Regions from separate parts of the Noviherbaspirillum sp. ST9 genome, predicted to be linked through region 1. Evidence: predicted binding sites of a transcription regulator. Region 1 holds the regulator's gene; each other region holds the start of a gene.
What was found. The regulator sigma-54, encoded in region 1, starts transcription at its own class of promoters, with help from an activator protein. The targets are predictions, from matches to a motif close to TGGCANGNAANCTGCTTT.
Positions count from the first base shown of each region.

Region 2: nirB (nitrite reductase large subunit NirB) is a predicted target of sigma-54. The motif match lies at 963-980, and genes of this name have one in related genera.
Region 3: ACNOHI_RS14130 (PEP-CTERM sorting domain-containing protein) is a predicted target of sigma-54. The motif match lies at 999-1,016, and genes of this name have one in related genera.
Region 4: ACNOHI_RS22320 (formate/nitrite transporter family protein) is a predicted target of sigma-54. The motif match lies at 834-851, and genes of this name have one in related genera.

Region 1 is NZ_JBLWFR010000004.1:503,363-505,564, forward strand. Features, by position in the region: gene hpf (ribosome hibernation-promoting factor, HPF/YfiA family) at 1-317, opposite strand, end outside; gene ACNOHI_RS11545 (RNA polymerase factor sigma-54) at 410-1,906, opposite strand; gene lptB (LPS export ABC transporter ATP-binding protein) at 1,926-2,202, opposite strand, start outside.
Region 2 is NZ_JBLWFR010000007.1:396,949-399,150, reverse strand. Features, by position in the region: gene ACNOHI_RS18505 (nitrate/nitrite transporter) at 1-770, opposite strand, end outside; gene nirB (nitrite reductase large subunit NirB) at 1,041-2,202, shown strand, end outside.
Region 3 is NZ_JBLWFR010000005.1:459,835-462,036, reverse strand. Features, by position in the region: gene ACNOHI_RS14130 (PEP-CTERM sorting domain-containing protein) at 73-969, opposite strand; gene ACNOHI_RS14125 (glycosyltransferase family 4 protein) at 1,384-2,202, shown strand, end outside.
Region 4 is NZ_JBLWFR010000011.1:38,306-40,507, reverse strand. Features, by position in the region: gene nirB (nitrite reductase large subunit NirB) at 1-447, shown strand, start outside; gene nirD (nitrite reductase small subunit NirD) at 458-805, shown strand; gene ACNOHI_RS22320 (formate/nitrite transporter family protein) at 954-1,766, shown strand; gene ACNOHI_RS22315 (protein kinase domain-containing protein) at 1,822-2,202, shown strand, end outside.

The DNA of each region.
Region 1 (2,202 bases):
TTGAACGATTCGTGCTGGTGGTCCTGGATCTTTGTCTTGTACTTCAGTACCTGACGGTCCAGTTTGTCAATCAATGTGTCGATGGCAGCGTACAGGTCTTCCGCAAAACTCTCGACATGAATGACGTTGCCCCGTAGTCGCAGATTGACTTCTGCTCTCTGTCTCTTTTCCTTTTCTGACGGTTTTTCCACACCCAAGATGACTGCGATATCAATGACATGGTCGAAATGGCGGATGATGCGTTCCAGCTTGGTTTCCGTATATTCGCGGATGGCCGGTGTCAGTTCGAGGTGATGTCCACTGATTGTAAGATTCATACAGCGCTCCTATGGATGGCGTCGCTGGAGGTTCGCACGTGCCCGCGTAGTCGAGCTACGCCGAACACAGCAACTACACTACAACACGAAAGCTACAGGGATTTGCGCAGATTGACTGGAGGGATTTTCAGGGCTTCGCGATACTTCGCGACGGTACGTCGTGCCACGACCATGCCTTGCTCCCCCAACATATCCGCAATTTTGCTGTCTGAGAATGGATTCTTGGGGTCTTCTGCTCCTATCAATTGTTTGATCAGCGCGCGGATTGCCGTCGATGAAGCTTCGCCCCCCGCTTCTGTGGCGACGTGGCTGCCGAAGAAGTACTTCAACTCGAACATGCCATGGGGGGTCAGCATGTACTTTTGAGTTGTCACACGAGAAATAGTACTCTCGTGTAAACCCAGTGTATCAGCAATTTCACGCAAGACAAGAGGGCGCATGGCGACGGCGCCATGGGAGAAGAAATTGCGTTGGCGGTCGACAATCGCCTGGGCGACGCGCAGGATCGTGTCGAAGCGCTGGCGCATGTTCTTGATCAGCCACTTGGCTTCCTGCAGCTGCGAAGTAAGCGACCCCTCACCCTTGCTCTGCTTGAGGATGTTGGCGTAGAGGGCATTCACGCGCAGGCGCGGCATGACGTCATGGTTGAGGAAAACCTGCCAGCCGTTCTTTGTTTTCTTGACAATGACGTCGGGGACGACGTAATCGGACGCATCCGAGGCAAACAGCGCGCCGGGGTGCGGATTGCAGCTGCGGATGACCGCCTGCGCCTCACGCAGGTCTTCTTCGTCGCAGTCGAGTGCCTTCTTCAGCTTGTTGAAGTCGCGCTGCGCGAACAGGGCGAGATGATTTTCGACGATGTCCAGCGCGCGGCGGCGCGTCACGAGCGCAATTTTCGGAAAGCGACGGATCTGGATTGCAAGACACTCGGATGCATTGCGTGCACCGACGCCTGCGGGCTCAAAGCTCTGGACCAGTTTCAGTGCGACGGCGAGTTCCTCGAGTTCGATCCCGAGCTCTTCCGGCAGACGTGCGTGGATTTCCTCGAGCGGTTCTTCAAGGTAGCCGTTGTCATTGAGCGCGTCGATGATCAGTTCGACGAGTGCGCGGTCGCGATGCTCGCGCACAGTGACGCGCATCTGCTCCAGCAGGTGCTCGCGCAGTGTGACTTCGTGGGCCTCGAGCTGAGGGCGTGCGTCGTCGTCTTCGGGCGCCTTTGAGGTGCGCGCGACGTCGTCGAAACTCCAGTCGCTGTCGCCGGAGCTGGCATCCGATCCCTCTGCGTTGCCACCTTCAAACGCACCTTCGGGTTCTTCGGATGAAGACGCGCTGCTGCTGCCTTCCGCTGCCGGTGCTTCCGTCGTGCTGCCGTTTGCCGTCGGGGATGCGCTGATGGCGCCGTCAGCAAGCAGGCGAACGGAATGGTCGAGGGGATCGTCGACCCGCTCCAGCATCGGGTTGTCCGAGAGGATCTGTTCCAGCTCCTGGTGCAGCTCGAGCGTCGACAGCTGCAGCAGGCGGATCGACTGTTGCAACTGGGGCGTCAGCGCCAGATGTTGCGAGATTCGAAGTTGGAGTGTCTGTTTCATACGTTCTGGTCTTCTTCCGTCACATCCGGAAGTGTTCACCCAAATACACGCGCCGCACCGACTCGTTTGCAATGATGTCGTCAGGACGGCCGCTTGCCAGGACTGAGCCCTGGTTGATGATATAGGCTCTGTCGCAAATGCCCAAGGTCTCCCGCACGTTATGGTCGGTAATCAGCACGCCGATGCCGCGTTCCTTGAGGAAGCGCACGATGCGCTGGATTTCGATGACCGCGATCGGATCCACGCCCGCAAACGGTTCGTCGAGCAGCACGAAGCGCGGGTTGGTCGCCAGGGCA
Region 2 (2,202 bases), on a different contig from region 1:
AACACGCAGGCGGCGGTGAAGTAGCCGGCAGTAACCGGAGACAGGCCGTACTGGCTGTTGAAATAGATCGTCAGCGACGAAGCCAGGCCGGAGAAGCCGCCGAAGGTCACGCTGTAGAAGAACATGAACCACCACGCATCCTTGTCCTTGAGCACGTGCAGGTATTCGACCATGGCCTTGGGAGGCGGTGCGGTGGGCGAATCCTTCGCAAAGATCATGTACACGAGAAAGGCAACACCAAGGGGGATCAGGCAAAAACCGAATACGTTCTGCCATCCGAACGCCAAGGCGAGCGACGGTGCGAACAGGGCGGCGAAGGCGGTGCCGGAATTGCCCGCGCCGGCGATGCCTAGTGCCGTGCCCTGGTGTTCAGGCGGATACCAGCGGGATGCCAGCGGCAACGCAACGGCAAACGCCGCACCGGCGATACCGAGCAGGATGCCGAGCGTGAGCATGCTTTCATAGCTGTTCAGCTGTCCCAGCCACGCCCATACCAGTCCGGACATCACGATAACCTGGCCGATGGCGCCGGCTTTCTTGGGTTTCAGGTGGTCGACAAGCACGCCCATCACGATGCGCAGCAGCGCGCCTGCGAGCAACGGGGTGGCGACCATGAGGCCCTTCTGCGCGGGCGTAAGAGCGAGATCCTTGGAGATCTGCACGGCGAGCGGTCCGAGCAGCACCCAGACCATGAAGCTCAGGTCGAAATAGAAAAAGGAAGCAAGGAGGGTCGGCGTATGACCCGCCTTCCAAAACGACGTCGTTTTCATGATGCGCCTTTGCACCGAAGTTGGAATTGGTGAGCTCTATGCAATCGGCGTGCCACACGTTTTCGTGCGTCAACTTGCTATTAATAGGGCGCGCGACGGTCCGGTGTGCGCTCTCCATGCACAACGCGCTCGTGTTGCACTGCAACGGTGCGCTTTTCTCTTCATCCCGGTGCGTTTACCTGATTTTCGTATTGGCACCGCTCTTGCTAAGAAACGATCAGGATCATTTTTGTAGCTTCAATGGCGAAGCGGAGCGGAGAAGGAGCTTTAATGAAGAAGCTGAAATTAGTCATGGTCGGTAACGGTATGGCCGGTGTGCGCACACTTGAGGAGTTGATCAAGATCGCCCCGGATATTTACGACATCACCGTATTCGGCGCCGAGCCCTACGCCAACTACAACCGCATCCTGCTGTCGCCGGTGCTCGCCGGCGAACAGACGATCAAGGACATCATGCTCAATGATGTCGACTGGTACGCGGAAAACAACATCACCCTCCACCTCGGCAAGAAGATCGCGAAGATCGACCGCGTCAAGCGCCAGGTCATCGCGGAAGACGGCACCACCGCGGAATACGATCGCCTGCTGCTGGCCACCGGTTCCAATCCCTTCCTCCTGCCCGTGCCCGGCAAGGAGCTGAAGGGCGTGATTTCCTACCGCGACATCCAGGACACCAACGCAATGATCGACGCTGCTACGGTGCACAAGCACGCGGTCGTTATCGGCGGCGGACTGCTCGGCCTGGAAGCAGCCAACGGTCTCAAGCTGCGCGGCATGGACGTCACCGTCGTGCATTTGCCGAACTGGCTGATGGAGCGCCAGCTCGATCCAACCGCCGGCAAGCTGCTGCAGAAATCGCTGGAAGACCGCGGCCTGAAATTCCTGCTTGATAAAAACACAAAGGAAATCGTCGGCGACGACGACGGCAACGTGAAAGCCATCCGCTTCACCGACGGCCTCGAAGTCCCCGCCGAGCTGGTCGTCATGGCGGTCGGCATCCGCCCGAACACGACGCTCGCCGAATCGGCAGGCTTGTTCTGCAACCGTGGCATTGTTGTCAACGACACCATGCAAACCTACGACCCGCGCATCTATGCCGTGGGCGAATGCGTGAACCATCGCGGTACGGCGTATGGGCTCGTCGCGCCGCTCTTCGAAATGGCGAAAGTGTGCGCCAACCATCTCGCCAACTTCGGCATCGGGCGCTACCAGGGTTCCGTCACCTCGACCAAGCTGAAGGTGACCGGCATCGACCTGTTCTCCGCCGGTGAATTCATGGGGGGCGAAGGAACGGAAGAAATCGTCTTGTCCGATCCGATAGGCGGCGTCTACAAGAAGCTGGTCATCAAGGACAACAAGCTGGTCGGCGCCTGCCTGTACGGCGATACGGTAGACGGCACCTGGTATTTCAAGCTGCTGCGCGAAGGCCGCG
Region 3 (2,202 bases), on a different contig from region 1:
TCATCACCGCCGCCGACGCCTGAAAAAACAAACCCGCCGTAAAGGCGGGTTAAAACGGGAGGAGGGGAATTCTTACTGCACTTTTCTCCGCATGAATCCGAGTGCCAGCAGGCCAACACCAAGCAGCAGTACCGTTCCAGGCAGCGGGACATTCGTGGTGCTGATCGGATCGCGTGCCCACAGGCTCATGTGGGAAATCTGCTTGCCGCCGAAATCATCCATGTTCCACTTGCCGGTGAAGGTGTAGGGCTGCGTCAGGTCGAAGGCGCCAGGGAAGGCGTTCAACAGCGTGTTGAAGTTGAAGTCGTAGATTGCCCAGCCGCCCTCGTTATCCTTGGAGCCGCTGCCCGCCTTGAAAACGAAGGCAAGCTGGTCAAAGTAACTGCGGTCGAACAAGCCGGCCGCAGACAGGATATCGACGACATCGGCATTGATCTGCAGCGACCAGGTACCGTTGGAATTCAGGTTGAACGTCAGGACCGAATCGATATCCAGCGTGAACGAACCGTTCTGGACGGTATAGCCGTTCATTGTGCCAGTGCCTTCCATCGCGCCCAGCATGATCCAGCCGGGATCGACTGCATTGTTGGGATCCTGCAAGGGCTGGTATGTGGATCCGTCAACGAGGAAGACGCCGGGATCGACATACTTCCCATCCTTCAGCAAGCCGCCGTTGAGCAGGCCGTCGCCCAGGTAGCCCAGGTTGGGCGCAGGCGCGTTCGACCCGTTCTGCGCGTCGTTGCCGGCAATGACGCCAAAGCAGTGTGTCGAATTGATGCCGCCGGACGGCAGCGGGACCGGACTGCTCAGGTCATTGCTCGGCGCCATCGTGGTGATCGATACCGAATCCAGGGTACACGTACCCGTGTTCGTGATCGGCGTCGGGGTCACCGGTACTGGCGCCGCGTAGGCGGATGCCAGCGTAAAGCCGAGAGCGACTACCGGTAGATATTTCGAAAAGATTTGCATGGTGTACCTCCGTGGAAACTGTTTGAGGTATCGCAAGTTTCGGGCCAGAAATGGAAAGTCTTTTAATTTCAGAGGGTTACTAATTCCAAGAGGCATTCTGGTTTGATCGATGTCAAATTTTTCGACAACTGGAAGTTGCAAGAATATAAATAATGCTTGTCGGTCGCACGATGTGCCCGCTATGCGGTACGCGGCAAACCATGATGCGCGTCAGCATGGCCGGTTTCATTGTCGATACACTTTTCGCTGGAGGAGCCGCGCCGCATCTTGAAGGCAGAGACATTTTCGGCCTTGTCGCGTCCGCTGGATGGCGGTCCCGGGCTTGATGCGCGTCACGGGTCATGTTTGACTGCGTTCGGGGCTTTTTCTGATTTTCGTCATCTGACCTCGGGCAGCACCCAATAAGATTAGTCCATGACAAGACTTGCCATCGTCACGAATGAGCCGCCGCCGTATCGCATTCCCGTATTCCAGAGAGTGGGGCACATGCCCGGAATTACCTTGCAGGTCATCTTCTGCACCCGGCGCGAGCCGAACAGGAAATGGGACCTGCCGCCGTTCGACTTCGACCACTGCTTCCTGCGCGAACGCATCTCGACCGTCAAGGGCCGCTACATCCACAACAACCCGGATGTCGTCCTGGCGTTGAGGCGATTCGCCCCCGACGTGATCGTCAATGATGGATTGAATCCGACACAGCTCTACGCATTCGCCTATGCGTGGTTCAAGGGAATTCCGCACGTGCCGTTGACGGACGGCACCTTCCAGTCGGAGTTGCGGTTGAGCAGGGTGCACAAGATGGTGCGCAAGGTGGTGTATGGACGGTCCGCTGCCTTCCTTTCCGCCAGCATGGGAGGGCAGGCGCTGTTCGAGAGCTATGGTGTGCCGGCGGAGCGTTGCTTCAAGTCCTATCTGTGCATCGACAATGACGCCTATCAGGACGGCGATGGTGCGGCCGGCGCACAATTCGACTTCATCTTCTCCGGCCGCATGGTGCCCGAGAAGGGGCCAATGTTCGCGCTGGATGTTGCGCGGGCAACGGCACGCAGGCTGGGCCGGAAAACCAGCATCGTTTTTGCGGGTTCCGGCAGCGAGGAGGCGCAGGTCAGGGAAGCGGCGGCGAAGATGTCCGACGCCGTGCATGTGCATTTCCATGGGTTTGCGTTGCAAAAGGACTTGCCGGGGCTCTATCGCTCGGCGCGCATTTTCCTTTTCCCGACCCACGCCGATGTC
Region 4 (2,202 bases), on a different contig from region 1:
GGCTGGAACCTGTATGTCTGCGGCAACGGCGGTATGAAGCCGCGCCACGCCGAGCTGCTGGCCTCCGACCTGTCGAAAGAGGAGCTGGTGCGCTACATCGACCGCTTCCTGATGTTCTACATCCGTACCGCTGACCGCTTGCAACGGACCAGCGTGTGGCGCGACAACCTTGAAGGCGGTCTCGACTACCTGAAGGATGTCGTCATCAAGGACAAGCTCGGGCTGGCGGCTGAACTGGAAGCCGACATGCAGCACGTGGTCGATACCTACGAATGCGAATGGAAGAATGCCGTTACCAATCCCGAGACGCGCAAACGCTTCCGCCAATTCGTCAACAGCGACGAGCAGGACCAGACCGTCGTCTTTGTCGAGGAGCGCGGGCAGATCCGTCCCGCCTCTCCGGAAGAACGCGGCGCCACCATTCCCATCATTGCTAAAGCAGCCTGAGGTCGAAACCATGAGCCACGAAAACAAAGCAACTACCTGGAGCGCGGTGTGTTCCGTCGATGACCTCGTTCCCAACACGGGTGTCTGTGCGCTGGTGCAGGATCGCCATGTCGCGGTCTTCCACGTCAAGGGCGGCGCGGACCAGCTTTTCGCCATCGACAATTACGATCCCAACGCACAAGCGAGCGTGCTGTCGCGCGGCCTGGTCGGCAACCTTGGCGAGCGTATTGTCGTCGCGTCGCCGATCTACAAGCACCATTTCGACCTGAAAAACGGTCAATGCCTCGAAGCCCCGGAGAACTCGGTCAACGCTTATCCGGTTCGCGTCGAGAAAAGGACGGTCTGGGTCGGCATCTGACCTGACGCAGGTGGCGCGATGAACGCCGTGCCACCGATCCCGCAATACAAGAGAAGTATCGGGCGCAGTCCCCGAGGGACGCGCGTTGCCCGTGCAACGGTTTCATTCATTGATTAACTCGGTTAATCGCACATTTTCAGGAGACATCATGGCCTATCTGGCACCTTCGGAGTTCGTCACCAAGATGGTGGACGCCGGCGAATCGAAAATCTACATGGCGACAAGGGATGCGCTCATCCGCGCCTACATGGCGGGTGCGATCCTGGCGCTGGCTGCCGTGTTTGCCGTGACCATCTCCGTGCAGACCGGACAGCCGCTCGTCGGCGCGATGCTGTTCCCGGTGGGTTTCTGCATCCTCTACCTGCTCGGATTCGACCTCCTGACCGGCGTGTTCGTGCTGACCCCGCTGGCCTATCTGGACAAGCGACCGGGTGTGACGATCAAGGCCATCCTGAAGAACTGGGGCATCGTTTTCCTCGGCAATTTCGCCGGCGCGTTCACGGTCGCCGTCCTGATGGCCATCGTCTTCACCTACGGTTTCTCGGTCGAGCCGAACAAGGTCGGACACGCCATCGGCGTGATCGGCGAATCCCGCACCCTCGGCTACAAGGAATACGGCGCGGCAGGGATGCTGACCCTGTTCATCCGCGGCATGCTGTGCAACTGGATGGTCTCCACGGGTGTCGTCGGCGCCATGATTTCCACCACGGTGAGCGGGAAGGTGATCGCGATGTGGATGCCGATCATGGTTTTCTTCTACATGACCTTCGAGCATTCCGTGGTCAACATGTTCCTGTTTCCGTCCGGCCTGCTGCTCGGCGCGAAGTTCTCGCTCATGGACTACCTGATCTGGAATGAAATTCCGACCGTGCTGGGCAACCTGATCGGCGGCCTGATGTTCACCGGCCTGACGCTGTACACGACGCACGTGAAAACCGCGCCGAAGCGTACGTTCAACTGATCCGTTGCATAATGGTAAAGCCCCGGCGCCCATCCGGCCCCGGGGCTTTTTGTCGATGAACAATCAACTCGTCCTCACCATCGGCCAGCATTCTGACAAGGGCTGCAAGCCTGCGAACCAGGATTTTCATGGCACTTATGTCCCGCGCGAACCGCAGCTCGGTTCCAAGGGCGTGGCCGTCGCCGTTGCAGATGGCATCAGCAGCAGCGATGTCAGCCATATCGCCAGCCAGACCGCGGTGACCAGCTTCCTCGAGGATTACTACTGCACCTCCGACGCATGGTCGGTGAAGACCTCCGGAGAACGGGTCCTCGTTGCCGCCAATGCGTGGCTCTACTCGCAGACCCAGGCAAGCCAGGGGCGCTACGACAAGGATCGCGGTTATGTCTGCACCCTGAGTGCGCTGGTCGTCAAATCGACGACGGCGCACCTTTTC